One region of the Cytobacillus sp. FSL R7-0696 genome, then DNA from elsewhere that is predicted to be linked to it. Evidence: riboswitches for the same ligand, from Rfam matches in the RefSeq annotation. Region 1 holds a riboswitch; each other region holds the start of a gene.
What was found. A riboswitch is a leader RNA that binds a small molecule or an ion and turns the genes downstream of it on or off. The one in region 1 is predicted to bind thiamine pyrophosphate.

Region 1 (8,073 bases):
GTTCACCTTTCGTTCTTAACATGGATGCACCTTCACCAATTCTTCTTGCTGCTTCACCTAAATCACGACATCCACACACAAATGGAACCGTAAACTCACTTTTTAAAATATGGTACTCTTCATCCGCAGGGGTTAATACTTCACTCTCATCTATGTAATCAACACCCATTGCTTCTAACACTCGTGCTTCAACAATATGTCCAATTCTAGCTTTGGCCATGACAGGAATAGACACTGCCTGCATCACTTCTTCAACAATTCTTGGATCCGCCATGCGAGCGACTCCTCCAGCTGCACGAATATCTGAAGGCACGCGCTCTAATGCCATAACAGCAACTGCGCCTGCTGCTTCAGCGACCTTTGCTTGCTCAGCATTGACGACATCCATAATGACACCGCCTTTTTGCATTTGTGCCATCCCGCGTTTTACTGTTTCTGTACCTACTAATTGACTCATTTTCATTCCTCCATTGCATTTTTCAGATTTGTTTATTAGTATAAAAAGAAACTGATATGATTGTAAGTATCAGTTTTTGATAATTTTATAGTATCAGTTAGAGGGGGCAGTTAGATGGATTACTTAGCTTGTGAGTTGTTAAGAGACAGTGATGTGCCTTTATATGAGCAATTATATGACTATATTAAGGGCGAAATAACAGTGGGAAGATTACGAGAAGGAGATAAGCTTCCATCTAAACGAAAATTAGCCACCTTGTTAAAAATAAGTCAAAATACCATTCAAACAGCGTATGAACAGCTTGAAGCGGAAGGTTATATTGAAGTACAAGCGCGCAGAGGCTACTTTATATTACCATTAACAGACTTAGAATATATCGAAAGTAAAATGAAGAATGAAAGTTCAACAGTTGGTGTTTATCCTAAGGAACAAACAGCCATTTATGATTTTCACCCGAGCCAAATTGATACAGTTCACTTTCCATTTGATAAATGGCGAAAGTATGTGAAACAACATATTGAACCTGTTCATCAGTCCTCATTACTGCTTGGTGAAAACCAAGGGGAACTTGATTTAAGGCAGGAAATTGCGCAGTACTTATATCATTCCCGTGGTGTAACTTGCAAGCCAGAACAAATTGTAATTGGCGCAGGTGTAGAAGTTCTTTTACAACAGCTGATTTTTCTGTTTGATAAAAATACGGTCTATGGGGTGGAAGACCCAGGCTACCATTTAATGATGAAGATACTACATAATTACGGATATGAAGTGTATCCACTGTTAGTGGATAGACAAGGAGTCGACATCCACGCCATAAAAAAATCGCCTATAGATATCCTGTATACGACGCCTTCACACCATTTCCCTTATGGAACCGTTTTACCGATTCAACGAAGACAACAATTGTTGAATTGGGCAGCAGAGAAGAATGATCGCTACATTATTGAAGATGATTATGACAGCGAGTTTCGCTATAACGGAAAAACGATACCGTCTCTGCAAAGCATGGACAGAGGGGAAAAGGTTATTTATTTAGGCTCTTTTTCTAAATCTTTTATTCCATCATTGCGCATTAGTTATATGGTTTTGCCGAAACCCCTTGTTAAATCTTATAAAGAAAAATTATCTTTTTATCATTGCACGGTTTCGAGAATAGACCAAAATGCCTTAAGTGGATTTATGAAAGACGGAGAGTTTGAAAAGCATTTAAACCGGATGAAAAAAGTTTATAGAAGAAAGGTAGAAATAGTTCTAAACGTACTCAAGTCCTTTCCGCAATTAGAAGTTATGGGAGAAAGCTCTGGATTACATGTCGTATTGATTGTCAAGAACGGAATGAATGAAAGCGAACTCGTAGCACGCGCAAAAAGAGAGCGCTTGAAAATTTATCCATTATCTAATTACTCCATAATTAGAAGAGAGGATAAAGAACCGCAAATCATATTAGGCTTTGCAGGTATTCGTGAAGAACAATTGAAACACAGCTTGAAGGCATTGTTCAAAGCATGGGGAATGGATGATATTGATTAGATATATCTTGCTTGACTTAAGAAGAAATAATTACAAACAAGTACAATAAGTTAATCAACAACGAACAAATTCTTAATCATATAACTGAACTTGTTCGTTGTTAATATTACTTAGAAAGATTGAAGGAAGTAAAGTTAGGGCATAATCCGATGGCCAAATATGTTAAGGGTGCCCAATCGATAAGAGACGTAATAGGCGATTATTAAAATGATAAGCATGATGATAATAAATAGGTAATCAGTGGCCTTGATTTTCATTACAGTATAATAGGTTCGATCTTTTGACCCTGTAAAACCTTTTGATTCCATTGCAATTGCGACTCTTTCAGCCTTCCGAATGGCACCAGCTAATAGGGGAATAAAATATTGTCTCATATGTTCCACGCGATTTCTCCATCCTTTCGCACGACCAAGGCCCCGAATACGATGAGCTTTCTTTAACAAGTCTAATTCGTGTTTGAAGGTTGGAACAAAGCGATACCCAGCCAAAATACCATAAGTTAACTTAGGTGAAAGGCGAACTTGCTGCATTAAACTTAACATAAACTTTGTTGGATCAGTTGTAAAAGCAAAGAGTAAAGATAACCCTATAAAACACAATGACCTTAGTGCTAAACTCATACTAACTATAATGCTACCCATCCTGATATCAAAAGAATAGAACGAAAAAACAATAGGACCAGTTGCGTACTTATCATCCGTATATAGCATTGTCATCCAAGCTAATCCGAGCGCAAAAAAGGACATCGGTATAAAGTAAAACAACCATTTCTTTATGTTCAGTTTACTGAAGAAAAAGGTAAGTATCAGGATATAAATAAACATAATCGCTGGTGTAATAATATCAAAGGAAAAGCTCAACAGAATGGCAGGTAAGATAACCGTAATAGCTTTCATGGTTGGATTTAATGAGTGTATCATATTGTCATCTCTTCATTGATCAACCGTAAGCGGTAAGGTATCCTTAATCTGGCTTTTTCTAGAAGCTCAGTTTTTCGCCAAAGTGCTTTAGGTGTACCATCATAAACGATCTTTCCTTGTTGCATGACCAAGACATTATTACAGTATGAATCAACTAAATCCATGTCATGTGTAACGAAAACGATGGTTACCCCTTTATCATTTAGGTGCGTGACTATACGCATAAATTGAGAGGTCGTATAGGCATCTTGTCCAAATGTTGGTTCATCGAATAGAAGTAAATCTGGTTTGGAATGTAACATTGTTGCTACACTCAGCCTTCTTTTTTGGCCACCACTTAATGAAAATGGGTTTTTCCACTTATCAGATAAGAGATCAAAGTCGGTTAATAAATGATGAGCCATTCTTTCTGTTTCTACTCTAGAATAGCCACGTAGCTTGATACCAAAACACACTTCATCGTATACAGTTTGGTTAATAAATTGATGCTCAGGATTTTGAAATACATAGCCCATATTCTTATACAATTCGTTTTCATACCAATTACTTAATGGAGTGTTTAAAAAATCGATTGAGCCTGAGACGGGCTTAATTAATTTGGCTATTAACTGTAATAACGTAGATTTACCAGCACCATTTTCGCCAACTATTGCGCAAAAGTCCCCTTTTTTGATTGAAAAGGAAAGTTCATTTAGGATTTGCTTATTTTTATAGTTGAATTGTATATCTTTAAGATTGACGATTACTTTTGTACTTTCTTTCTCACTTGATGGTCGAATAGGCATTTTTCTATTTTCATACCTTTTAGGTACTCTTATACGATTCTTCGTCAACTTATGTAAATGATTTTGAAAACCTTCCTTCGGCGTACTATCTAAAAGTAATTCTCCTTTGTTATTAAGCGCAACCAACCGATGAGCGTATGGTTCCCAGTCATCGATTTCGTGTTCAATTACAAGCAAACCAAATCTTTGTTGTTTTTGAATCTTAATAATTGTCTCGATAAACTCGAGGCTAGATATCGGATCTAAATTTGCTGTAGGTTCATCTAAAATTAAATATTGAGGGTCCATTAAAAGGATAGAAGCTAGCGCAACCTTTTGTTTTTGTCCTCCTGAAAGATGGTGAATGTTATGTTTCATATATTGTGATAATCCTACAATATCTAGCACATGTTCTATTCTTTGTTTCATTTGGCATCTGGGAATAGACAAGTTTTCTAACACAAATGCTAATTCATCTTCTACACGAACCATGCAAAACTGACTTTCTGGATCTTGAAAGACAATGCCTATTTCTTGGTTTATTACTCCTTTAGGGTAGGAGGAGATATTTCTCCCTTTATATAAAAGGTCCCCTGAAGTAAAACCATCAATCGCCTCAGGATATAGACCATTTAAACATAGTGTAAGTGTACTTTTGCCAGAACCACTTGCTCCAAGTAATAAAGTCACTTCCTCTGCATATAACTTACAGCTTACATTATCTACAGAAGGTTCATCGTGTTTATCAAAGGAAAATGAGAAAGAGTCTAGTTCAAAAATTGGTTGATGATTTTTCATGCCTTGCTATTACCTCCTTCCCAATCGGGTACCCATTTAACACACCAGTTTTCGCTAGTTGATCCGCTAACATTTTTCCTAAATAACCAGCAATGATGGCTCCACTTAAGAGACGTATAACAAACATTGTCATAATAAGCCAGGATTCATAGGCATGAAAACCTGATACAAAGAAATGGTAAGGAAAACTAATAAATGCTGCGCTAACACCTGAGAAAACGAGAATTCGAGGTTGGTAATTTTTCCATTTTGTCAGTGCAAAAGCGATTTCCGCCCCTAACCCTTGCACCATCCCTGAAAGAATTAAAGTGGGTCCAGATGTTGAGCCGACAAGTACTTCGGTAATAGCAGCAATGGTTTCTGCTGTAAAAGCAACGCCTGGCTTTCTGATAATGTAAGCAGCTATTATTGATACAATAAACCATATGCCATAAATCAATTCATAACCAATGGGTCCAAATCCAAACGGGGTAAGGATGGCAACAAGAACTTTACCGACCCCAAAAAAACCTAAATAAATAAAGCCAAATACTACACCCAGGACTGACATGAGAACAATATCTTTTAGACGCCATGATTTTGTCATGAGACTTTCACTTCTTTAGCTTTTCCAGTAGGGCTGTTAGCTGATAATGTGAATGTCATTGTCACATGAGATACATCTTGCTTGGTCTGATCGAAAACGTTCTGTAACAAGTTAAAAATATCATTCACCTTGCCATCAAGCCTTGTGGCATAATGGCTATGGCTTACGTTTACTTCAGTCTCCTTGGACCAATCAATTTGCTCATAAATTTTTTCCATATAATCTTCCCTCCCTAAGGGATAGAGGGCAAATTTACAACCTGCAAGCTGGTCTATTTCTTTTGTATAGTCCTTGTTCAAGGCAATGTCAGTTTCGTCCATGTATACATCTGCTGCTGAATCTCCTGGACAACCAATCGAAAAGGTACCACTCATAGCGATGTGTTCTCCTGTTTTAGCTGCGTGTAAAAAGATTGCCCTCACTACATCAAAAACATGAATTTGCTTACCACGGATACAAGTAGATACATCATCAGTTTCAGCCCACACCTTTGACATGTTCACTTCTTTAAGGGCAAATAAGATGATGTCCACATACCTCTCACTCATTGCAGAAAGCGTAAACTGACAACCTACGATACTACTTGTTCCACATAATTGATTCATATAAAAATCTCCTTTTAACATTTTTTGAACAAAAAAACTGCACCCCGATGGAATGCAGTTTGGCTATGCAGAAAAAAAGAGAATACACTGACCAACTGCACTTCCCCACGCTAGTATTATCTAGATCGGGTTATAAGGGTCAGGCACTTGCCTTCTCAGCCATTAAATATAGCTCCCCTAGCGCATTCGATATATTTATTTGTTCGTCTATCCTATCATAAGCAAAAAATCATTATCTGTAAACCAATACTTGTCAATTGATAATGTAGTAGCGATAAATACAATATATTAATTGATACGTAAAATGATGCAAATGAGTAGGGGAGACAACTTAAATTCCAATAGAGTAGAGGTGAATAAAATATTGATGTGAAGAATGTTGATATATTCGCATCCTATTTAGAATGAAGAATAACCCGATTACTTATTTCAGTAATAATGGTTGTCATTTCTTCCGGAGATTCTTTCATCCCGTTCATTAACCATTTTTCAATTACATAAATACATCCACTAATTACAAAGTAAATCATATATTTTGATTTATCTAGATTTATGACCTGCTGTTCTTCCTTTAAACTATTAATAATGATTGATTGTGCAGTATCAATTACTCTCGTTTGAAAAGCTTTGTTACCATGGTCACTAAATAAAACAAGAAAATCGGCACTACGTTTATAAACATAATCTAATAAATACTTTGTCATTGCAAAAGTTTCATTTGTCTCATTATGGTTGTACTGTTTTAAAGTGACTTGTAATTCTAACAAAATCTCATCTTCAATATGCTGGAGTAAATCAAATTGATCACGATAATGACTATAAAAAGTAGAACGATTGATATCTGCTTTTTGACATAATTCTTTAATGGTAATGGAGGAGATTACTTTTTCTCTTAATAATTCCATTAAACTTTCCTTTAACACCATACGAGTATATTGTTTCCGACGATCCAATTTTTTGTTCATCATACAAACCCTCACTTTTTTAAAGAAATCCAACAAAGTACGCTTAAATGTTGGATGTTAAACATTTTTTACACAACTGTTTGTTGTTTATCTAACACAGTGGTATGTATAATGTTACTGTAAAAGAATTTCAACATCAAGAAGTGGGGAAACCAATAATGATTGAGTTTATTATTCGTTATAAAAAATCTGTAACAATCATTTTCTTTTTGTTATCAGTGCTTTCTGCTATTGGCTTTCTGTTTGTGAATGTTAATTATAATATGAAAGATTATATCCCAGCAGAAGCTGAATCTACCGTTGCTTTAGAAGTGATGGAAGAGGAGTTTACTAGTGGCATTCCAAATACAAGCGTAATGGTTGAGAATGTAACAATCCAAGAAGCGCTCGTTATCAAAGAGAAATTAAATAAGGTTCAAGGTGTAACTGATGTGATGTGGTTAGATGATGCGATGGACATAAGAACACCAATAGAAACCGGAGACCAAGGCACAATAGAAAATTACTACAAAAATAATCACGCTCTTTATTCTGTCACCATTGAGAGTGGCAAAGAGGTCGAAGCAACAGAAGATATATATCAAATAATTGGTGAGAAGGGATCACTTATTGGCGAAGCTGCAAATACAGCTACGCAGCAGAAAATGACAGGGCAAGAAACGTTACTCGCTGCAGGGATACTTATTCCCATTATTATCATTATACTAGTTCTCTCGACAAACTCTTGGGTCGAACCGCTCTTGTTCTTAACGGCTATCGGTGTATCGGTAATTATTAATTTAGGGAGTAATGTTTTTATAGGAGAAGTGTCCTTTGTGACACAATCAGTCGCACCAATTTTGCAGTTAGCTGTTTCCTTGGATTACGCTATCTTTTTATTACATAGTTTTCAAGATTATCGTAAACGAGGGCATGAGCCAAATGAAGCTATGAAACTAGCTATGAAAGAATCGTTTAGTGTCATTGCCTCGAGCGCATCTACAACTCTATTTGGATTTATTGCATTATTGTTTATGGATTTTGAGATTGGATCAGACCTAGGTTTAAACCTTGTTAAAGGAATAATTTTAAGTTTTATAAGTGTGATGGTATTCCTTCCAGCACTTACATTATTATTCCATCATTGGATTGAAAAAACACAGCACAAATCATTAATACCAAATTTTAAAGGTATTGGAAAAAAAACATTAAAGTTAAGGTTTCCGGTCTTGATTTTCGTCTTACTTCTCGTTATACCTAGCTTTTTAGCACAAAAAGAAACCTCATTTACTTATGGAATGGGGGATCAACCTGACAGTACTAGGTTAGGGCAAGACATCCAAAAAGTAGAAGAAATATTTGGCGAATCAACCGCTGTAGTATTATTGGTACCTAATAATGAAATAGGTAAAGAAAAAGAAATGATTGCATCTATTGAAGAGGTTGACCATGTCTCAAATGTAATTGGC
Region 2 (8,073 bases), 2.8 Mb from region 1:
CGGACAAAGCAGCCTACCCAATTAATGCAATGGGTATGTCTAAAGCTTTAATGGAAAAGACATTTATCGCTAAATCGAGACAAGCTAACGCTCGTGGTACCATTATATGTGGCACAAGATACGGAAATGTCATGGCATCAAGGGGGTCCATCATTCCGCTTCTCATAGAACAAGTAAAGGAAGGAAAGCCGCTAACTGTTACGCATCCTTTAATGACCCGTTTTATGATGAGTTTAGATGAGGCTGTCGAACTCGTATTGTACGCTTTTGAGAATGCTTGTAATGGGGATATTATGGTACAAAAATCGCCTGCTGCCTATATTACAGATTTAGCACAAGCGATTAAAGAACTTTTTCACGTTAACTTTCCTTTAGAATTAATTGGCACACGGCCGGGAGAAAAGCTCTATGAAGTTTTACTAACAAAAGAAGAAGCAGCGAAAGCCATTGATCTTGAAGGCTTCTATCGCATTCCTCGAGATACCAGAATAGAAACTGATACAAACTCTGTAGAAGAATATCACTCCAATAATACGTATCGTCTCTCTGTAGCTGAACTAAAAGAAAAACTACAATCATTATCCTATGTTCAGAAAGAGCTAAAAAAATGGAAAAGGTTAAATTAATATATTTGACCGCTCCCTATTTTTCGTGAGTTGAGCGCCTTCATTGACTATGTTAATAAATCGCCAACTCACTAACTATTCTTATATATACTGAGTTTATAGGGATATCCTACCAACCCTCTAAAGGGAGGTTGTTGTTTAATGTAGTTTCTGATAAATTAGGATTCAACATGACTAGCATAATGAGGAGTTACATACATGGAAATACAAAAAAGTAGTACGATGATACAATCCTTGCAAATAGGCATTTCTATCATCGAACTAATCTATCAAAAAGATACCCCAATGAAATTCTCAACCATTCAAGAAGAAACCGGTATTACCAAAAGTAATTTATATAAATATCTAAATACACTTACACAATTGAACATGCTCTATCGTGAAAAAGGGACAAACCTGTATTATCTTGGCAGCAAATTGATTCAATATGGTACAGCCGCCTTTGGTAGTCGTGATATTGCCGATGCAATCACTCCTTATATGCAGGAACTTTCTTCGCTTACTTCCTGCACCGTTTCGTTTTCATTATGGACAAACAACGGACCAATTACGACAAAGATTTGTCATTCGAATGAACCACTTCATATTGGTACACAACTAGGCGGAAGCTTGCCACCAACATCTGCCGCGGGGAAGATTTTCTTAAGTTTCTTAAACCCAGTACTGACAAAAGATTGGCTTGGAAACGGGGATGCGATCGATAACGCAGAATGGCAAATGATTCAACAATCGAAAATCTCCTTCGCTACCGAACCTTTAATTCCATCAATTTCTTCTGCTTCCGTCCCTTTGCTAGACTACCAAAATCAATTACTCGGTGCAGTGACAGTTGTTGGATTTAACGAAAAGATGCCTAAGGAAGCAAAGGATTCGATGAGCAAGCAACTGCTGAAGTTTCACTTACAAGCATCGTCTATGTTTGGCTATCGATATAAACAAGGGAAAAAATTGAACAATACTGATTGAGCGTTCAATCAACCGTTTTAACATCTAGAAGAATAAAATACTAGCGAGAAAATTAAGTTAAATTTTTAAAAACATTCTTTTCTGCGAATAAATTGGAATTTAGCTTCGACTTAGTCTCACATTTGCTGATATAAGCTCTTTACTGATTTATCGACCTACAAAATAAATCCATTCATTGAAAAAGGCCGCCATAAACAAAGATGACGACCTTTTTTATCTTAGTTCATCGTCAATCCATGATCAACGACTAGATTTTGTCCCGTAATCGCTTTAGCGCCTGGAGAGGCTAAGAAAACAACGGCTTCTGCTACGTCTTCTGGTTTTGTCACACGGCGGATAGCAGAGTTATCAGCCACAATCGCAAATACCTCAGGGGTAGTGACAGCACTTGCATCCGTTGTTTCTAATAATCCACCGGAAACCATATTCACATTAATATCATACTGTCCGATCTCTTTGGCCATATTGCGTGTAAAGCCAATTAATGCCGCTTTGGCTGTTGTATATTCATGGTAGGCAACGACTGGGTTCTGGTAAAGATTCGTGCCAATACCAATCACACGGGCTTGCTGTGAATCCTTTAGAGCCGGAAGAGCAGATTGAACAACATTTAAGCTTGCTTTTATCGCGCCTTCAAACTGGGTTTGGTAGCTAGCCCAAGATAATTCCTCTACTTTCGCCTGTGCCACAGGATCAAATTTAAATTGAACTAATGCATTATTGACAACGATATCCAAGCGGCCAAAATGAGCAATTGTGTCTGCTACCATTGCTTTTACTGCTTGTTGATCTCTGACATCAGCTTGGATAGCCAATGCACGATCTTGCCCGATTTGTTCAACTACTGCATCGGCTTTTTCTTTATTATTATAATAATTAACGACTACCTTGTAGCCCTCCTTACCGAACTTCTGAGCAATTGTAGCTCCTAATCCACGACTTGCTCCTGTTACTAACACGACTTCTTCTCTCACGCTATTCCCTCTTTTCAATAGATGTAATTAAAAATGTTCAGGAAAACAAAACAAAAGGCTCCCCGAAAATGGAGAGCCTACCATACGTATGCATATAGTTGGAAGATGCTCCCTACGATCGTCTTAACGAACAGGTTCTAAGGGTCAGGTTTTAACCTTCTCAACTCATTTTCTGAGTCCCCCTGCAACAATTTTTAATTATTTTTAGTTTAGCATACAAATAGTTTCCTAGCTATGAATCGAAGTTCAGTTCTTAATTGACCATTTCCTTTATGTTTCTCACCATTGTTTTAAACGGGGATTCTTATCTAAAATCGATTCATATTGTTTCTCATTACCGTATAGGCTATTCGGGTCAAGCAGCTTATATCTCTCATACTTTTCTAATCGATCTTTTTCTTTTGCCCAGCCTAAATGCTTGACTCGTATTGTGGATAAACTGTGGGTAAGTTGGAAGATGTTTTCTGGAAATCTCCCACAATGTTGAGGTGTTTCTTTCCAGACAGGCTGAAAGGTTGATTCAACTCTTGCTAGAAATGGACGGTATAAGAAATGTGCTTGCCAGTATTCATCTTCACGATAATGGTCTTCATCCCACATATCATACAGTCTAAAACAGTACAGGTCGATAGTATCCTGTTTAACAAAGTCATCAATATAATCAATAAAACTCTCCTCAAACCATTCATCTGCATCAAGATTTAATACCCAACCTAAAAAACCATTCGTTGCTTCTAACCACTGTTGTTTTCTTAGTTCCACTTCATTGGCAAACTGGGAGCTTGCATTCTTGACCAATTTAATTGGCATACCTTTTAGTTCTTGCAAGAAAATCGATATAGTCTGATCAGTACTAGCATCATCTATAATCACAGCTTCATCGATAAATGGCTTTACTTTCTTTAACATCGTTTGTAAATAACGACCTTCTTCATTCTTCACAATCATCGATAAGCGAATTTGATGGCTTTCTGCTTTTTCTGGATAAATAGGTAGTTCGCTATACGCATACTGACATTTTTCTTTAAATGCGGGTATGCCTGTAAGGTCAGAAGAACGATAAATATGATAAGCTGGCAGATGTGTGTCTACATGTAGATCCAGTCCTAATGCCACAGCTCTCACACAAAAATGTCGATCTTCTCCCCAAAAACTGAGATTTTTAATTTTACTAAAATGAACACCTGCTAACAAAGCCTTCCTGCTAATTAGCGTGCACGCACCTAATCCTCCTACTTCATAAACACCTGGAGTTTGTAACTGTTGAATAAAGGCCTCGGTTTGAACGGCCTTTTCTTCGTTAGTTATAACACCTTCATCCGCCTGTCTCCAGTGGGTATATTCATCTGTTAACCACACTTGCGGATAAGGAATTGTCCCCTCTTGCCAAGCCGTCCAAAATACCTCTGAAACAATTTCTTTTTTCGTGGAAATAAGTGTATGAAGGGTATCCGGGTGTAAAAGCAAATCAGAGTCAACTAAAAACAAATAATCAAATTCTTCAAATTTTGCCTGCTCAATAAGCATATCTTTGAAGCGAGCAACCTTCCAGATGAGAGCATCATTCCAGAAATGTGTAAAGTCGGTGCGAATATAGATACTATCTTCTTTTGCGGATAAAATCGCAACATCGTTCTTCCATCTGGCAAAATGACGTAGTAGTCTACTTGATTCTTCATTCTGATTATCATCTATGAAAAAATAATGAATCTCCATTGTATCCGTTTGTAAATTAGCTAACGAAAGCAGAAACTCTTTTAAAATATCGGGATCTTGATTAATTGGACTACCAATGAGAATTTTTGTATTAATCATAAGCAACATTAACGTTTATTGACAAAATCGTTCACCTCTCTACACTATATTCTCCCCATGATTTGCTTGTGTAGTGAAATCAGAAAAATTGTAGCCAAAACAAAAAGCAGAGAGTCGTCAGAATCTCCCTGCTCTAATGATGGTGTATATAAGAAATAAGAACATTAATATCGCAATGACGAAGCCGATTTCTACTGCTGGTATATTCCATAGGAGAGATGATTGCCTGCCAAGGGCGGAGCCGATAATTAAGCCTACCATTATAATGCAAAATGCCAGCAACACGATACTAAATGCTAGCCGGTTGCTGATACGGTCAATTCTCGTTAGAAATTTTTCACTGTTTGGCAAGTTCAACTCGAGCGGGATTTTTCCCTTTTTGATAAGAGCAATCAAATCTTTCAAATTATACGGTGCTTCCTTAAGAATATCAAAATACTCGCCGATATGAGCTAGCGAATCTTTCGCCAAATGATCAGGTCGATATTTATTAACAATTAATCGTCTACCAAAAGGCTCAGCAATTTTTAAAATGCTTATATTAGGGTCAAGTTTTTCAACAATACCTTCCATTGTCAACAATGTTTTCCCCACTAATGTTAGGTTTGTTGGGATATGTATATGATGTTGATTGGCAACGGAAAACAAATCATTAACCGCCTCGCCAATTGATATTTCACTAAATGGAATATCATAGTATCTTTCTCTTAGTAAATCAACATCAATTTTTAAAAGTTCAACATCGACATCATCTTGGACAATTCCCATTTTAGTGATGGCTTTAATGACTCCATCGGTGCTTTGCCGCAACATGGCAATAATTAATGATGCTAAATTTTCTTTCATATCCTCAGTTAAACGTCCCACCATACCAAAATCCATGAAAACAATCACATTTCCTGGTAATACACAAATATTACCTGGATGAGGATCCGCATGGAACACACCTTCCTCTAATATCTGCTGGAGGATGCCTTCAACGATTCTTTCGGCGATTAGTTGTTTATTAAATCCTTGTTCCGCCAAACTTTTATTTTCAAGGATGCCGCAACCTTCAATATATTCCATAGTTAACACTTTTTTCGTCGTATATTTCCAGTATGTTTTTGGGATTTTATAATGATTATTGTCTTCAAATTGATTGGCAATTTTATCGGCGTTACGACCTTCAAGTAAATAATTCAACTCATTTAACAATGCTTTAGAAAATTCTTTCATCATTTCCACTAACTGATATTGCGATGCCCAATGTAGCCTTCTTTCTGCAATTTTAGCAATTTCTATCAAAATTTCTAAATCTGTTCTCATGGTCTTCTCAATATCAGGCCGTTGTACCTTAACAGCTACTTTTTCACCAGAATGGAGAACACCATAATGGACTTGACCGATAGATGCCGATCCTAATGGCTCCTCCTGAAATTCTGTAAAGAGGTCATGTAGTTCTTCCCCTAGTTCGGTTTCAACAATTTTTTTTACCTCTGCAAATGAAAATGACGGAGCATGTTCCTGCAATTTTTCCAATTCCCTAATGATTGATTCCGGAAAAATATCTGACCTTGTACTCGCAATCTGACCAACTTTAATAAACGTCGGTCCAAGCTCTTCTAAAAACAGACGAACACGTTCACCTGTCGTCTTTTCATGAATTTCCTCTTGCTTTCGCATGAACATACGTTTAGGTAGTGACAATACTTCATGCAAGCCTAATTCTTTTAAGAGATAACCAAAACCGTAATGAGAGAAGGCTACGGCAATTTCACGATAGCGATGAATATGGCTCATCTTTGGTTTGAAAATGGCAAAAACCTCCCTTAATCCTCTTCTCGATGTTTTGCCTCAAGTGCTAGAATCCGTTCCTCTAACCTTAAGACATCATCCTTTGTAGCGATATTCAAATCATGCAATAAACTTGTCATTCGTTGATGGGCTTTGTCGTCTATCTGCGTTTGCTTCTCTTGGCCTTTCGTCCTTACCTCCTGCATAAAATCCTTCGCTTCCTGTTTTGTTAACTCTCCTCTTTTCACTAACTCATCCATCATTTCTTGTGCACGGTCTTTCCCTGCTGCTGCTAAACCTAACCCTAACATCATCCCTTGTTTTATTGGATTTTTCATCTCATTTCCTCCTTTAATAAATGGCAGATTTTCACTAACATTATTTTACCCATTTTCAAGTGGATTAAGCATGAAAAAACATATATCACAAGTGTACTAACAGATGGGATATTCAGTGATAGTTAAAATGAATCGAAGAAAATACAATGCTTCACAGACCTTCTTTTTTACGCTCTTGTCCATCCCTAGAAACTAGATAAAGAGTGGGCAAGTCGGATTTAAGCGGAATTGGTCACGGAATTTGCGGATGAATGGCGATGTCGGATTTTCCGATTTACACGCAATTTTATTTTCAAATGAATAGTGGGCATGTAATGCGATCTTACGCTTGTCTCATGTCTCAAGCAGCTTCCCTTTTTCCATTTACAAATTCACACCCGATTTCTACTTTATTACGAACAAAACAAAAACCCCGTACAATCATATGTACGAGGAATGTTTATGATGCTTGATTGTCTTTTTTCATCATCAGACAAAAGAAGATAATAAGCGTGAAAGCCGTTAATGCCAAGAAAGGAATGGTGATAAACCCGAGCCAATTGATATATTGGCCACTACATGGTACACCGTTTGAACATGGGGTGACCTCAGCGAGTCCAGGCACTTTTTGTACAAGATAATGATAGAGAGAAATACACCAGCCAATAAATGCCATTGGTAGCGCAAATCTTCTCACAGAAATATCTTGGTAGAACGTACCAATCCCCAAGATTAAAACGAGTGGATACATGAATATTCGTTGATACCAACAGAGCTCACAAGGAATAAACTGCTTAATTTCACTAAAGTATAGACTGCCTAATGTTGCTATGAGTGCGACCACCCAAGAAAAATACAACATGATTTGATTTTTCTTCATTCTTATCCCTCTAACTCTTCTTCAATCAAACGTTTGATTGAATCATAATCAAATGGATCTGTCACCATTTTATCGTTAATCATAATCGTCGGTGTGAGCTGGACTTCATATTCACCTACGAGTGATGTGTCATGATTAACCGCCTCTATTGTTGCGCTTTTTTTCATTTCTGCCAATAGATCTTCTAGTGGAATTGACGTCGTTTCTGCGACGACTTCCTCTAGTACTTCCGTTGTTAACCAGACAGAATCATGTTGACCACTCTCTGGCTGCTTAGCAAACAAACCTTTATGGAATGCCCAGTATGCATCAGGTTCCAATAGATGAACAGCTTCGGCTGCAACTGAACCTAATTTAGACTCATCCCCATGGAAGAGCACATTGATATAAGAGAAATTCACTTGATTCGTGTCTACATAATCTTCCACTAATTGCGGATAAATGGTCTCACCCCATTGTTTACACGCTGGACATTTAAAGTCGCCAAATTCTACGATTTGTACAGGCGATTCCACCTTGCCTAAAACAGGCTGTCCTTCAATAGGGGGCGCATTTTCAAAAGATGTATACTCATCCTTTTCATTTCCTTGATTGTTTATGAACACCATGATAACAACTGCGATAACGACAATAATCGTAATAAAAAATAATAACTTCATCGGTTGGAATTGATTTTTATTTGTGCCCATGCTGCTCTCCTTTATGTAGAGGTATCACTT
Region 3 (8,073 bases), 2.7 Mb from region 1:
ATTAAGGCGATAATACCCCAGAACCAATGATTCATCCCATTTTTCTTTGCATTAGTAAATAAAAAGATACTTTGTGATAATAAAATAATAGCTACTAAGAATAGTAAAAAGAAATCAATATTCGTCATGTCGTACCTTCTCTCTATGTTTTTGGATTTGCAGCAAGGTATAACAGATGACTAGAAGGACTGTAAGACCTTGTAATGTGATAAAGACAACTGGTATTTGGGTTAATGTTGTAAAAAATAAAACGAGAATAAGTGTTGCTATTCCGCCGAATAAGAGTAATTCTCTTCGCCATTTTCTACTAGCTGCATCCTTTTTAGCGATGACCATTTTTTCAAACCAATCTTCACTAGGAGTAGAGATGGGGTTATTTTCCTCAAACTGTGCAAAAGAACGTGTCATTTCTTTTGAAAAATCTTCTTCATCCTTGTTTGATAGGGTTTTCCATTGTTCCTGGGCCTTTCTCATCTTCACCCATCTCCTTTCGAATGGTTTTAATTCCGCGGTGAACTCTAGATTTTACTGTTCCTTCAGCAATTCCAAGCATTTTGCCAATCTCATCATACGCATAGCCATAATAATGTTTTAAAATAATCGGCACTCTTAATTCATCTTCTAATTCAGCGAGAGAAGCTAATAAGAAATCCCAATCCTCATTTTGTGACTGTGCCTGCCATTTTAATTTCCGCATATGCTGTGCTTTAAAAGCATCAGCTCGCTTTTGGCGCCTTTTTTGATCGATATATAATTTTGTGCCAATGGATATGAGCCAAGTGGAAAATTTCGATTTTACCTGAAATTGATTTAATTTTTCAATCGCTTTTGTCATCGTCTCTTGTGCCAAATCCTCAGCTTCTTCTCGATTAAGGGTGAGCTTCATTAAATAATGAACGAGAAGGGGATAACTCTCTTTAAATAAGTGAGCTAACGCCTGGTTATCGCCTTGTTTCGCTGCTTTAATCCATTTTTTCTCTTCCAAACCTTGCCCCCCTTTTCTATGGATTTACTACTATGACGATTAGTGTTCTCCTTTCGTTCACGAAAAATAAAATTTTTTAAATGGAGATAGAGATTATCTCTTGTTATCGCATAGAAGTTATGTGTGCATGAATAAAAATGTAAATGATTTTCTATCATGTGCCTTTATAAAAAAGATGTACCAGAATTAGCTACACTTCGATATTTCACTAACTGGGACAGTATAATTCAACAAGAAGGGGATATTTAATACATGACGAATTAAACCTATATAGCTAAATTTGGAGGTAATCTATGAACCCTATTTTAAATCAAGTTGGTACTGTGTTTATTCCCGTAAGCAACATTGAAGAAGCTCGTAAATGGTATTGTGACATATTAGGTTTATCAGCAGATGGTGAAATATTATTTGGTCATTTGTATATAATACCTATGAACGGAACAGGAATTGTATTAGATAGCAAGATTTATTCAGAGGATAATATTTTCAAAACTCCACCTTTTCATTTGAATACTAATAATATAGAACAAGCATATGAGTATATGAAGGGTAAGAATGTCGAATTGACAACAGAAATTGAGCATAACCAATGGTTTAATTTCAAAGACCCTGATGGGAACCATTTAATGGTTTGCAAATGTTAAAACTGTTGCAGTTAGCATTCGCGGCATAAGGCACATTGAAATGATCAATCTTTTTTATAAAAAATTCATATAAATTTAAAAGTATTACGCCATTTAGATTCAATCTTTTTTCAAAATGGCGTTTTTGTATTTGTTAGTAACGGCGTTTAGGAATAAAATTAGTGGGGGGATGTCTGTGCAAACAAAACAAAGTGAAAAAGTAATCAATTCAATTGAAAAATCATTTAAAAAACAAGTCCAAAAAAACAAAAATTTAAAGAGTGCATTTTTACTTGTTCATTCTGAAAAGAAAGGTATCCATTTAAATATCGCAGAAGGGTCAATGAATCCAAAACAGCCAGCATATATGGCAAGCGTAGGAAAAATATTCACGTCAGTTTTGGTTAGTATTTTATATGAAAACGGTCAATTATCATTCGAAGACGGTATTACCAAATATTTAGATCGAGAATTAGTCAAACACCTTCATGTTTATCAAGGTAAAGATTATACGAATGACATTAAAATTAAACATCTACTAAATCAAACGTCTGGTTTGTATGATAATTTCCGTCCATTACTTGAAAGGCTTCTGGATGATCCAAACTTTACCATAACCCCACAAGAGGCAATTACTTGGGCAAAAACACATCAAAAACCTCATTTCCCTCCAGGTAACGGCTTTAAATATACTGATACAAACTATCATCTATTAGGCTTAATCATAGAAAAAATAACAGGAATATCTTTTCATGTAGCTATGAAACAATATATTTATCAGCCCCTCAGTATGATGAATTCATCTGTGTTACACTATTCTAATCCATTAGACAAAGATACCCAACATTTAGCAGACTTTTATATTAATAAAAACAACCTAACTAATCACAAAGGATACGCAGGTCTCGACTATGCAGGCGGTGGAGTAGTATCTACTGGAGAAGATATGTTGAAATTTATGAAAGCGTTAGTATCCTATCAATTATTGAAAAAGGAAACGCTTGAGAAAATGATGAATGATAAAGCAAAGTATGGGGTAGGAATTGAGTATGGGTATGGAATTATGCAGTTTAAATCAGTTCCACTACTCATGCCGAAAATATTTAATGTCTGGGGACATGCAGGTGCCACAGGAGCCTATTTATTTTATCACCCTAAGATGGATACCTATTTAATTGGTACTTTTAATGACTTTTCTTATGAAAGAAAAGGTGTCAAATTTATGTTAATGAAAGTAATAAACCAATTGAGTAAAATTAAATGAAAGAAATGCGACTTCTTATATTCAGTTAAAGGGCACGTTTGTGGAGTAACACAGGCAGAAAATGATCAAACTCTTTTATAAAAAACAACCTTAAAATTGGTATAGAAGAATCCATTTTGATTAATCTTTCTTCAAAATGAATTCTTCTTTTTTACCGTAAAATAAGGATTTACGAAGTGTTTTTGCTCAAGCTCTATTTCAAACTACACATACAATATTCCGTTTTGTGTAAAAATAACACATTAAATGAGAGAGATGTGCGAGGATTTTATACATATTTTCATTCATTTTTTATAAAGAACAATTCGTGCTTTATCACTGTTTGTTGGCATGTATATTTCATGGCTAACAAAAGCGCAAACGAAAAGCCAGTTCCCACAAGGGTTCTAGCTTTTTGGAATTCCCGATAAATGAGACGTTATGTTTACTAGAATGTATGGGCGCTGTATATTTCTTTGTCAAGAAAGGTTTGTATTGCAAGGTGTATTATTACATGAGGTTCGCTTTACTGCTCTTTTTTAAATGAACAAAAGTATAATAATGAAGATAATTGAATGTTCGAAAATGAGATACTTTCTAATTTGTTGAACGATTTATAAATCCAATAGTTAAAGCATTTCTTTGTAATAAGGAATGCTTTTTTATATTTGTCTAAAATTCAAAGATTATAACAACAAATTAATAATGATTAGGAACAAAAAAATATTGTGAAACGATAAATTTTATATTAAAATCAAATAGAAATAAATAAGTGAGGTGCTTTTTATGAAACGTGGTTCAACACTCTTTTTAAAAATAGCCGTTTTCTTTATTGGTACTCCCGTTTTTTCCTTGGGTATAATTGGGTTGATTTGGTTACCTAATAATCCGGCAAATCCAGATTATGCCTATATGTTATATCCCATTGTAATCGGAATGTATTTATCGGCAATTCCCTTTTACATTGCACTTTATAAAGCTTTTAAGCTTTTAAGTTATATTGACAAGAATCAAGCTTTTTCGCAAATTTCCGTAAAAGCTTTGAAGCATATAAAACTCTGTGCAACCATATTCAGTATCTTATATGTGGCAATTTTGCCATTCGTTTTTATGTTAGCTCAAGTAGACGATGCCCCAGGTGGTGCAATAATCGGAATGGTCCCTATCTTTGCTTCGATGGTAATTGCAGTATTCGCTGCAGTTCTGGAAAGGCTTTTACAAGAAGCGATAAATATAAAATCAGAAAATGATTTAACGGTCTGAGGTGAAGGAATTGGCGATTATAATTAATATCGATGTGATGTTGGCGAAAAGGAAAATGAGCGTCACAGAACTTTCGGAGAGGGTTGGAATCACGATGGCTAATCTTTCTATTTTGAAAAATGGAAAGGCAAAAGCGATTCGGTTATCCACTTTAGAATCCATTTGTAAGGCTTTGGAATGTCAGCCAGGCGACATATTGGAGTACAAAAGCGACGAAGAACTCAAGAATAATAAAGTATAGAAAATAAATTTATTCCATAATCGGGGTAGCGTCAGGAAAATGCGATTTTACAACGTTAAGAAATTACAATATTAAAAAGCCCAATTTCTACAGCATTAAAATTTCTGTTATTTCGATTGAGAGGAATCATGAAGAGGCACTCTTATATCGGCATAAAGGGGAATTCAAATGAGCTAATGATGTGTATCATTAGCTCATTTCGTTTGCGTTTCCTTTATATTCGATATTAATAAAATTTCTCCTATCACACTCAATCTACTTCGTGATATAAACTATCGAGTCGGTTGCCAACTTCCTGCAGATTCGGCGTTGTATAAATCATGGTCTTCTTCGGATCATCATGGCCGGCCAGAAAATAGAAGAGATGATGGAGGTTTGCCTAGCTGCTTTTGACGCTTTCATTTTGGAAGTATTGTGAAGAGTCGATTGCATGGTTATCTTACTGAATATCATGGCGATGTACATGCCACCCTGATTCCTCAGTTCCATCATCGTGCGAAAATCTCCCAAAAAGTTATCTTAAAAAAAGGCCCTGAGTTTCCCCCAGAGCCTTTAGATGATTAATATGCTTTTTTCAGAAGGACCTTATTGGCTGTTGTGTAAAGCATGACAACGACTAAGGCACATACGATAAAGGTAGGTAGCATATATGTTCCGTTATATACGAGTGAGTAAAGTGCGACAGGTTGATCTGCCGGAGCATAGGCACCAAATAGGATAATGCCTGATAAATAATGGCATAAAAAGCGTAAGAAACTTCCTAAGAAAACGCCACTAATAACATACATGTTTGCTTTGCCAAATTGGCCGTCTTGATAATTTTGTACAACTTTTTTCATATAGATGCCTGCGAGTCCGACAACAGCAAAGGCTACGAAATAGTCAATGATCCATGAGGCGAAATGAAAAGGAACAGCTCCTGTTAAGATTTGTAGTCCTCCTAATAATAAGCCCGTTAAGACGCCACCTTTAATACCCCAACGAAAGGCCATTAAGAAAACCGGTACCATAGCAAGTGAGATGGACCCACCTTGTGGCCAAAATCTCCCCATCAGTAAGCCCGATAAGAAATCAAGTAATAATGCCAAAGCTGCAAATATAGCAATTTCCACCATAAAAAGTGTTTTATTTTGTTTCATGTTTTTCCTCCTTCTCCGAAAAGAGAAGCGAACGAGTAAACCTGTATTACTTTTTTATGAAAAAAAGCAATACATAGGCGGTGATGGATGCCTAGTATTGCTCATATCCAAAACCACGATCCCTACGCTAGCATTATCTAACAGGTTCTTAGGGTCAGAACGAACTCGCTCACTCTCAGCCATATTAGGCTCCCCTTGTGGAAATATTAAATTTATCCTCGGTTAGAATATACTATGACTTTCATCATAATTCAAGAATCTTTTTTTTGGTAAGAGAAAAACAGATTATTTGTGAAACTTATTCCCGAGTTAGTCGTAAAAATAAACGAGGAGTGATTTACATGAAGAAGGTTTTTGAAGTGAACCATCAGGGAGATCATATACTAGTTGAGAATTACTGGATTAATGGTGAAAAGCTATATGTAAATGGCGAATTACAGGATGAAAATTTAGGACTTGCTATAAGAGGAGATTTGGAAGGAAAGTTAGAAGATTCAAGTCGAATTAAAGTAACTATTGGTGGTTTTTTAACTATTAACTGCAAAATATTTCTTGAGAATCGTTTGATTTTCTCTTCTATATAAAGAATAGAAACCTAGGGGGTAGATGGAATGGTCGGGTCAATGGATCCTGATAGGTTTATAGATCATTGGTTAAGAGAAGATTTTAAAACAATTTATGAAGCAACTTCAAAAGTGTTTCAAGGAATGGTTTCATTATCGGCATTTATTGAGATGAGCGCAGCTTTTAATGAAGGTGTGCGTAGTTATCATCTTACGTCACGGACGGATGTCTTAGGCATTGGTCAGTTCGTATGGGTAGATAACTCAAAAGCAAAAGCAGTTGTGGTTGGTTTCGATGATAAATATACAATTGTCAGTTTCTATTTGAAACCCTACTTTGTCTTTCCAGAAACAGATAAGATTTATACAAAGAATGAATACATTATGCCAGTGATGGATGATTGGTTTGTTTTCTGGGGTGGCACAAATGAATTTATTAATTACCATTACGTATATGAACATCAAAGGTACGCGTATGATCTATTAAAGGTGAAGGATGGCTCTACATATAATGGTAGACCTGAAAAAAATGAGAGTTATTACGCATTTGCAGAGGAAGTTATCGCCCCTCAAAATGGCAAAGTAATAAAAGTGGTTGATGGTCTCGATGATAATATTCCAGGGCAGATGGATGAAGAACACCCCCCAGGCAACTATATTGTGATAGAGCATGCGCATAAGGAATATAGTATGATTGCTCATTTTAAAAAAGACAGTATCATTGTCCAAGAAGGAGAGGAAGTTCTTCAAAAACAATTACTTGGCAAATGTGGGAACTCGGGTAACTCTTCTGAAGCGCATATCCATTTTCAAATCATGGATTCAGAAGATCTTCATAAAGGAAAATCAGTTCGCATTCGTTTTAAAAATGGTGTAGAACCGATTCAAGGAGAAATCGTAACAAATCATTTAACAAAATATCTTAATCGATTCGAAGAGAAGTTCGACAAGGTTGAAAATACGATGACAATAGCAGACTATGTTTTTGCCGTTCCCAGAGCAATTATCCAGCTTTTTAAATAGAGAAATACAGTTAAATGGAGGTCGCTTGTGCAGGCCTCCTTGCCCGCAATTCAATCAACCATTTATTTAAATCGCAAAAAAAGTGGTTTGATAATGCTCTTTTCGTAAGTCTCAGTGCGGTTTTTTAACGTATCAACTAATAACTGGATACTGTGATTCAAGTTCGTTCCTTTGATCAACACATAAGAGAAGGAATGTTTTTCTTAAAGCCTTCCAGCTTCTACAGGCCGTATGTCAACTCATCTTTTATAGTTACCTCGGAAAATAAGGAGCGTCTAAGCTACTTTTTACATTCCTCTTTATACCTTGTGTAGAGCTGATGAACGTCGATTTGACGCTAATTTGATGTAATTCAATCAGGTGCCTTTTTCATGCCCTACTCTTGGTCATATAAATCCTCTATCGAATGAAAATGCCTTTCCATATGTGGGTGAACAGAAGGTCAATAAGCAATCTTCTGCAAAGGGGGCCTGAACAACTCTTTCGCATAGGTTTGCCCTTCCACAAGCCGATGTCTACTTCTTAGGGTGCCTGCCACTATCAATTACTTATTCGGTATTGCCAATTGTTACATGATAAGATAATTGATCATGAGTTGCTTGTAATTGTGCGATAACGCTTGGCAAAATACCTTTACCAATCTTAAAGCTAGGACCCGATTCGTATAAACCCTAAGGCAACTTGTTTTTTTCATATAATTATAGAACCTCTCCACACTCAAAACTGAATAAGTGTTAAACAAAAGTAGAATAAGCTCTAGGTAATGATCATTCTAAACGTAGTCATATGAAACTAAATAAACGTGCGCCGATTGAATATCGACACACGTTCACTGTTCAGCTTTTTATGTTGTCTACTTGACAGGGACAAGACAAAAGATTGCGTTTTTTAAACTAACTTCATGGCTAAAGAATCAACATTCTTATTTAGCCATGCTAACTGCTTTGTTGTCAGCCTAGCAATTTTTAAATATTCTTTTGGTAACTTTCCATA
Region 4 (8,073 bases), 270 kb from region 1:
ATGGTCCAATACTTTTCCAAAAATTGCTGGCAGCAACACTGCGCTAAGAAAGCCTCCCGTATTAGCGAAACCGGAAATAAGCCCCACTTCCTTTATATGAAAGGACTGTCTAACAACTGTAAAGGTTAGAGCACTGGCACCATTTGCATAACCTATGATTACGAATAAAAGAATGAATAATAAATATGGTGGCTCTCCACCCATCAATACTAAAGTGATCCAAGCAGAAACCGACAGCATCTGCACAATGACATACGGTGCTTTGACTCTGTCAAAAAAAGTAGATAGATAGGTTGTTAATGGTGCTCCGATAATGGCACCAAATAAGCCGTACATAATTACTTCACTTGCACTTGATCGTGATAAACCGTAAATGTCCATACCATAGGGAACTGCCCAAGAGCCAATAAAGCCGATATATGTGCCCACTACACCAAAGTGACAAAGGAATGTCGCCCAAGCTTGGCGATTGACAAGTAATCTTCTTATGATGACTAATAACGGTTCATTTGTTTCTTTTTGATTTTTTTCTTCTTCCATTTGAAATTTCTTCTTAGGATATTTTATTAAAACAACATAAAGCCCCATACCAAGGGTGAATATTACAATGCCAACAATTAAAAATGGAAGTCGCCACCCTAATAGAGAAATGGTCGAACTAAAAGGAACTGTTGCTAATAAGAATCCTAAACTTCCGGTCATTCCGGCAAATCCCACTAGCATCGAAAACTCCTGCTGCTTGAACCAAATGCTCAATACAAGAACTAAATTGACCCATATAGTAGCATCGCCAATTCCACATAATAACCTAGCAAAGATGAGCATATAACTATTATCTACCGAACTATACAGGATGGTACCTAGCCCGTTTAGCAGTGTTCCAGCGACTAGAAATACATTGGGACCAAATCTATCAGAGAATAATCCGATGGGAATTTGCAATCCAGCATAAGCAAAAAATTGAATACTCGTTATCAGCCCAATCGTTGCTGCAGTTAAATGAAATTCTTCCATTAATTGATCAGTAATTAAACCAGGTGCTGTTCTTTGACTAACCATAAATAAATAGGCTAAAAGTAAAACACCAAATACAACCCATCTGTACTTACTTTGTTGTTTATTCATTTTTAAAACGCCTTCCTCAATTTAACATTCGTCTCTCATTATACGCTTATTGTCATTATATATATATAGGAAGTTTATATGTCTATGAGGGTGGAGAAGTAGAAGTCATTTCTATTGACTAGATGAGTAGTTTTTGAAGTCCGAACTTCTTTTTAGGAAAATCCGATACGGCAAATTGTCTTTATTCCATAAACAAACCTGATACTACAACGATTATAAAGGGTATGATGTTAACAGAATTGAGTTAGTATGAACTAACCTTATTCTGTTAACACTATTCCTGCTTTCATTTATGAAGTTTTATGCATATGTTTTATCACTTAGCCACTTTTCTTGGGTATAAGCCATTTCCCAAAAAGCTAATTCATATTGACAGCTAATGGTAAATGCCATTTTCATTTTTTCTTTTTCTGTTTCAGATGCCATTTCAGCAAGCCGATCAAGATGATGAATTTGTTCCAGTACAAGTTTAACAAACCATTCTCCACCGTATGTATCAATCCAGGTACGATAGATTTCTTCTTTTGGTTTTGCCCCTTTAAAGCTCTGCCCAATATCATAATAAATCCAATAACACGGAAGCAAACTAGCGATGACCTCGCCAACTGTGCCTGTCTCTGCTACACGATATAAATGGGATGTATATGCATAGGCAGTAGGAGCGGGTTTAAACTGGTTTAACTCTTCTTCAGAAACTTTTAATACCTCCATAAATTTGTTATGTAACCCTAGTTCAGCTTCATAGGTACCTTGCGCATGCGAGGCCATTCTTGAGGTCATATATAAATTCTCTGCTTTAGAAGCAGCGATTGCTTGCACACGAGCAAAATGTGATAAATAGTAAGAATCTTGTAACACATAAAAGCGGAAACACTCAATTGGTAAATCTCCCTTAGCAATTCCTTTAACGAAAGGGTGTTCAAAATTCGCTTCCCATATATCATGTACTTCTTTCCTTAACGATTGTGTAAACGTTTCTTTTGTTGTCATCATTTCTACCTCTTCTCTTTTTTTTATCGAGCATAAAAAATCCAGAAAAGCGAAAAACCACTTCCTATAAGAAAGTGGTTACTGTATACATTATTCATTTAGTTATAGTTATAATGTTAACTAAATTTATATACGCCACTTCCCTACGCTGGTATCAACCAGATCAGGTTCTAAGAGTCTTAAAGTTATTACACTTTAATCTCAGCCTTTTAAAGGCACCCCTAGTGGATTTATTCAATTATGCTTTCAAAGTTATGTTATCATCTTATCAATAAATGTCAACCTAAATGGAAACTGCAAGTTTAGTAAATAAGCAATGTCGAGCTTCTCTTTCAGTAACCATTATGAAACAAGTTGGATGAATGCTTCAACTGACGTAATACCGCGGCTTAAATTGGCATTGACTCAAGGATGGATAACACCAAATATTCTCCAAGCATTTAAACTCTCTGCCGTTAGACCAGACCCTTCCCCCTTTTCGTTCGGTGAAGTTTTTCTTTATAATGAAAGCTTTCGACTTTTTATCAGCGTAAAATATGTTTATACTAGAATTATGATTTTGGATAAAGAATGGGTGAATACTACTTGGAAACACATATTTTTTCAAAGGGAGAAGAAATCGCCAACGCGATCGTACACGGAATTGGTGCGCTATTAAGTATTGCGGCTCTGGTCATTTTAACTGTTTTCTCATCCTTATATGGAACAGCTTGGCATATTGTCAGCTTTGTTCTTTTTGGTACAACGATGGTTATTTTATATTTCTCATCAACTTTGCTACATAGTTTACCTGCTGGAAAAGCAAAGGATGTATTTGAGATTCTCGATCATTCTTCCATTTACTTTTTTATTGCTGGAACGTTCACACCGTTTCTATTTATAACAGTTAAAGGACCCTTAGGATGGACTTTATTTGGTCTTGTTTGGGGGCTAGCGATTGCTGGTACGGTTTTCAAATGTTTTTTTGTTAAAAAGTTTTTAGTCTTCTCGACATTACTATATGTTTTGATGGGCTGGCTAATTATATTTGCCTGGGAGCCCTTGGTTACACACTTACCCAAACAAGGAATGATTTTCCTCATTATCGGTGGCGTACTATACACTGCTGGTTCAATATTTTATGTATGGAGAGGATTTAAGTACCATCACGCATTGTGGCATGTTTTTATTCTCGCTGGTTCGATTATGCATTTTTTTGCTGTTCTCTCGCTTCTACCATGATCAAAATTTACTTCTTTATAAATGATCTGCAGATGGCTACTCTCACCGCCTGCAGATTTATTAATATCCGTTTGTTGAGTTTTTATGACAATACGTGTTTAATCTAAAAAAACTACTACTTATAATAACTTCATTACTTCATAGCGAAAACTCACTTTTTTATACCCTTGTTTGCGATACATATCCTTTGGCGTGTCATTGCTGTCGGCTACAAGTATAACCCTATGATTGCTAAATCGTTTCATTACTTCATATTGCAAACTTGCAGCAATCCCCTTTAATCGGTGAGCTGGTAACACACCTACATTATCAATTTCAGCTGTACACGTACACTTATTAAAAAATACTTGTAATGAACCTGCTGGCACACCATGATCATATGCGAGTAACTGTAACGTATCTTTTGCATTATAATGATAGGAATGCATGCTTCTATTAAGATTCACATATTCCTCACCATAATCTTGATCAAAGTTTCTCTGCAATAGTAGATATTCTCGTAAATTATCATTTGTCACTTCCTCAACCACGATTTCGTTCTTTCTATCTTTATAGATAAATTGAAGAGGTTTAATTTCATATAACTCCTGACACCCGATCGTATAAAATTGTTGATAAAGGTATAATAAAACATCCTCTTGAATCATTTCGTCTGCTGGTAAATAAAACTTCAAATGTTCTTGTTTATGCTCTTTCTGATAGTCTTCTAAATACCTCTGTGCCAGTTGAAATACTTGCAAACTAGGATTTATTTTAAATTGAATAAAGTTTGCATCATATTTAAAATAGAACTGTTTTGTGCCATAGTGTTCAAAGTTGGCTTTCTCTGCTATTAAATTACCATCATCGTGTATATCTCTGAAACTAACCATTAATAAACCCACCCTCTTACTAAATTTTTGGGTAATAGTAAGACAAAATATTAAAAGAATAACTGATTTGAACTCCAAAATAACATGTCTATATTAACAATTATAGCTTCTTTTATACTTATCCTAATAAGATTTTTATGCAAAAGACAAAATGACTCTCACTCAGAAAGCGAGAGTCATTCTACTTTAATCATTTAGCATTAATAAAATATTAGAGAAACATTCCCACCCCTGGACCAAACGGAATACCAAGTAAACCAAATAATACAAGCAAGATGACCCATGTAAAAAGGAAGGCGATTGAGTATGGTAACATCATTGAAATTAATGTCCCTAAGCCTGCCTTTTTATCATATTCTTTCATATAGGCAAGAATAATTAATATATACGGATTCAAAGGAGTTATGACATTAGTAGAAGAATCAGCAATTCTATAGGCTACTTGTACAAAAGCCGGGTTAAAACCTAATAACATAAACATTGGGACAAAGATTGGTGCTTGCAGCGCCCATTGTGCAGAGCCACTAAATATTAATAAATTTAATCCCGCTGTAAAAAATACAAATAGAATAATAACAAACCAACCAGTCAAATTTAATGAGGTAAGTAAATCCGCTCCTCTTACTGCAATTAAAGTCCCTAAATTACTCCAGTTAAAATAAGCAATAAATTGAGAAGCTGCGAAAATCAACACAATATAACCGGACATATCTTTCATTGCTGAACCCATAAACTTTGGTATGTCAGTAGATTTTTGAATCTTCTTAACAGTTACCCCATATGCGGTACCCATTACAATAAAGAATAATAGTATGATCGGAATAATTCCACTTAAAAATGTTGAAGGTATAATACCACCTTCTTCATTCCTTAAAGGCGAATTTGGCCAAAAAAGTGCTGTGAATAACACAATTAAATAAATTACACCTGCTAGGACACTATTTTTTAAAGCCTTTGACTCTAATTGAGTAACTGGTTCAAACTCTTTCTTTAATTCTCCATCATATTTTCCTAACCTTGGTTCTATAATTCTCTCAGTTATCAAGCCACCGATAAGTGTTAAAATAACGACAGAAACTGACATAAAATACCAATTATCAACAGGCGATACTGATATACTAGGGTCTACTGCTTTAGCAGCTTCAGAAGTAATACCTGCTAATAGTGCATCTGTTCCACCAACAATAATATTAGCCGTAAAACCTGCTCCTACCCCAGCAAAACCTGCAGCTAAACCCGCTAACGGGTGTCTTCCCACTGTGTAAAATATCATTGCGGCTAAAGGAGGTATTAAGACAAATGCAGCATCGGAAGCAATATTACCTAAAATTCCAACAAAAAAAACTGCATAAGTGACTAATGATTTTGGCGTACTTAACATGGTTTTTTTAATCGCAGCTTCAAGTAGTCCAACTTTATCAGCAAGACCTACTCCTAACATCATAGCTAGTACTAAACCTAGCGGAGCAAAGCCAGTAAAGTTACTGAGCATTTCAGTTAAAATAAACTGAATTCCTTCACCTGATAGTAAACTTTTAATTGCTAGCTCTTCTGAAGTTCCTGGATGAACGACAGTTACATTTAAAGAATTAATGATTGCTGACGCGATAATAACAACTATTGCCAAAAATGCAAAAATGAAAAATGGATCAGGTAATTTGTTACCTAGTTTTTCAATTCCATTTAAGAATCCAGTCATTATTCTTGACTGTTTGACTTCATGTTCTACTTTCATACATTATCCACTCCTTTAATAACGGAACTATTCCTTAACATTTCCGTTATTATATCATCACATTTATATTGTGAATAGTCTTTTTTTAATCTTTTTTGTCTTTTTTAGTAATTTTCTAATAAATATCATTTTTATTTACAAATAAAAGAATATATAGGAATTATATGGTTGATAATCATTCTCAATGTTCGCCTTTTGTTAGGTGTTATTTAACTTAAACGATAATAAAAACCTAAACAACTGGAAATAAGTGATATTTCTAGTGTTTAGGTTCAAATCATACGGATTTATTTTTTTATTGTTTGGCAAACTGATTAAAGTTTAATTGGTAAATTTTTCGTGGTCTCCCTCTATGACCTGTCTCTTCTCCAATAATTTCAGCTAAACCTATCTTTTCCATCTCCATCAAGATTCTTCTTGCGTTGCGATCAGTGCTTTTTAGCCAATGAGATAAATCTTGAGAAGTGATCTTATTTTTTTGATAATGTAATGATAAAGACTCAATTTTTGCAACAACCTTACTACTTATACCTGCATCTTTAAATATTTTTTCCCAATCATTTCCGTAAATCCTTGAATGAAAACTTATTTCTTCTCTTTCATTATTAATAATCGTTAATTCTTTTTCTTCATTAACAGAGATAACGATAGGACCCTTAAATTCACGAGCATGAGAAAAAGCCATGCTCACATTTTCCTCAGCCTCTAATACCGTTAATCCAAAGCCTACACCTATGCGAACACGTAACCGACTATGAACAAAAATCTCTTCACTGATCGTCAACATCGATTGGTCTCGCATAAATAGCTCAAGTTCTCCTCGCGTAGTAAAAATATAGTGAACGCCATCATCCATTTGGACTATCGAACCATTCATTTGTTCACCAACGTCAAGCAAGACTTTTTTTAGTTCTAGTTCTTGATGCTTTAACCGGAAGGATCGCCTTCTTTCTTCACTTTCAGAAGAAGCAACGATGCGTTCGACACCAATAATGACAAGCTGTGATTTCCGGTACCATGATGCTTGCCCCTTTTCTTTAATCGTTTCTAAAGAACGTCTGACCGTTAGTTCAGATTGCTCAATGCGATAAGTTGGGATATTCATCTTCGTTAATTCTTTATACACCTTATTCAAACAAGTAATAGCCACATCGACTTTGTTACTTTCATATAATTCTTTATGAAAAGCAATAATTTCTTCAGCCGGCATATATCCATCGTAAGAATTCATCTGGAAAAGGACTCGATTCCTCACTAACGGATCGAGTCCTCTATCCATTTCTTCTTCTTGAATAGTGTCCAAGCTAAAACGCTTTTGCACTTGATCGCTATCTAAAAAAACCTTTACTAAGACAGCAAGCAGGCTCGCACCACTTAAAGGAATATAACTCGCTTCTTTTTTTGTAATCACTTTCTTGGATAATGCATAAAAATATGGCGCCTGTCCTGAAAAAAGCCACTGATCAACCCATTCTCTATTTCTAATAATAATTTGCTCAGTTTCTTCAGTCGATTCATACACAAAGGGAATAAAGTGAAGTTCGCCGTAGTCCGCCCCTGTATCTATAATCATTTTAACTGAATCTTTTGGTCCAATAACCCCCACTCGAATTTTCATCCAACGCACCTGCCTCCAACAAATTAAACAATATAGCCTTATTTTAACATGACTGGTTAAGGTTCGTTCTTTTTAACTTATTGCCATCCTAAAATCACACGACAAATTGATTCAACGGCGATAGGCAGTACCTTTTCATCATAATCAAAACATGGATGATGATGTCCAGCAGCGAGCGGTGTTCCAAATAACATATAGTTCGCCGCTCCCCCATTATTCCTCACCTTCTCTAACATAAAGGCAGCGTCTTCAGAAGCCCCTAGAGGTAATTTTGGGATCACATTTTTAATATTTGTACTGGCTTTCACTGCCTCATTAATAAAATCCACCCATTCTTCTTGATACACTGCACTTGGCGCTTGCCCAACGATTTCAACATTTGTAGTGACATCATATAGTGCTGCACTGGCTTGAATAATTCTCATGGCTTCGAGGACCATGTACTCTTCATTAAGTTCAGTTGAAGCACCTCGGGTTTCTAATTGCATTTTCGCATAATCAGCAATAATATT

Region 2: it holds a riboswitch for thiamine pyrophosphate, as region 1 does, so the genes downstream of both, MKX29_RS06805 (3-oxoacyl-ACP reductase) here and MKX29_RS20750 (YkoF family thiamine/hydroxymethylpyrimidine-binding protein) in region 1, are expected to answer to the same signal.
Region 3: it holds a riboswitch for thiamine pyrophosphate, as region 1 does, so the genes downstream of both, thiT (energy-coupled thiamine transporter ThiT) here and MKX29_RS20750 (YkoF family thiamine/hydroxymethylpyrimidine-binding protein) in region 1, are expected to answer to the same signal.
Region 4: it holds a riboswitch for thiamine pyrophosphate, as region 1 does, so the genes downstream of both, tenA (thiaminase II) here and MKX29_RS20750 (YkoF family thiamine/hydroxymethylpyrimidine-binding protein) in region 1, are expected to answer to the same signal.

What each region holds. Positions count from the first base shown of each region.
Region 1 covers NZ_JBBOWA010000001.1:4,051,198-4,059,270, forward strand. Annotated here, with positions in the region: gene pdxS (pyridoxal 5'-phosphate synthase lyase subunit PdxS) at 1-457, opposite strand, end outside; gene pdxR (MocR-like pyridoxine biosynthesis transcription factor PdxR) at 572-1,987, shown strand; gene MKX29_RS20735 (energy-coupling factor transporter transmembrane component T family protein) at 2,122-2,907, opposite strand; gene MKX29_RS24535 (energy-coupling factor ABC transporter ATP-binding protein) at 2,904-3,692, opposite strand; partial or broken gene MKX29_RS24540 (ABC transporter ATP-binding protein) at 3,792-4,469, opposite strand; gene MKX29_RS20745 (ECF transporter S component) at 4,444-5,055, opposite strand; gene MKX29_RS20750 (YkoF family thiamine/hydroxymethylpyrimidine-binding protein) at 5,052-5,660, opposite strand; TPP riboswitch at 5,746-5,849, opposite strand; gene MKX29_RS20755 (TetR/AcrR family transcriptional regulator) at 6,056-6,625, opposite strand; gene MKX29_RS20760 (efflux RND transporter permease subunit) at 6,784-8,073, shown strand, end outside.
Region 2 covers NZ_JBBOWA010000001.1:1,295,717-1,303,789, forward strand. Annotated here, with positions in the region: gene MKX29_RS06795 (polysaccharide biosynthesis protein) at 1-626, shown strand, start outside; gene MKX29_RS06800 (IclR family transcriptional regulator) at 825-1,592, shown strand; gene MKX29_RS06805 (3-oxoacyl-ACP reductase) at 1,811-2,566, opposite strand; TPP riboswitch at 2,659-2,760, opposite strand; gene MKX29_RS06810 (glycosyltransferase family 2 protein) at 2,846-4,381, opposite strand; gene MKX29_RS06815 (ABC1 kinase family protein) at 4,499-6,163, opposite strand; gene MKX29_RS06820 (phasin family protein) at 6,193-6,495, opposite strand; gene MKX29_RS06825 (disulfide oxidoreductase) at 6,935-7,354, opposite strand; gene MKX29_RS06830 (DsbA family protein) at 7,357-8,043, opposite strand.
Region 3 covers NZ_JBBOWA010000001.1:1,369,488-1,377,560, reverse strand. Annotated here, with positions in the region: gene MKX29_RS07215 (sigmaY antisigma factor component) at 1-128, opposite strand, end outside; gene MKX29_RS07210 (YxlC family protein) at 115-474, opposite strand; gene sigY (RNA polymerase sigma factor SigY) at 428-985, opposite strand; gene MKX29_RS07200 (VOC family protein) at 1,279-1,629, shown strand; gene MKX29_RS07195 (serine hydrolase domain-containing protein) at 1,805-2,872, shown strand; gene MKX29_RS07190 (DUF2975 domain-containing protein) at 3,638-4,114, shown strand; gene MKX29_RS07185 (helix-turn-helix domain-containing protein) at 4,125-4,355, shown strand; gene thiT (energy-coupled thiamine transporter ThiT) at 4,916-5,494, opposite strand; TPP riboswitch at 5,596-5,700, opposite strand; gene MKX29_RS07175 (hypothetical protein) at 5,836-6,078, shown strand; gene MKX29_RS07170 (M23 family metallopeptidase) at 6,106-7,080, shown strand; gene MKX29_RS07165 (phosphotransferase) at 7,969-8,073, opposite strand, start outside.
Region 4 covers NZ_JBBOWA010000001.1:3,785,426-3,793,498, reverse strand. Annotated here, with positions in the region: gene MKX29_RS19500 (MFS transporter) at 1-1,125, opposite strand, end outside; gene tenA (thiaminase II) at 1,426-2,115, opposite strand; TPP riboswitch at 2,239-2,348, opposite strand; gene trhA (PAQR family membrane homeostasis protein TrhA) at 2,701-3,336, shown strand; gene MKX29_RS19485 (GNAT family N-acetyltransferase) at 3,456-4,208, opposite strand; gene MKX29_RS19480 (AbgT family transporter) at 4,420-5,943, opposite strand; gene MKX29_RS19475 (hypothetical protein) at 6,239-7,561, opposite strand; gene MKX29_RS19470 (amidohydrolase) at 7,639-8,073, opposite strand, start outside.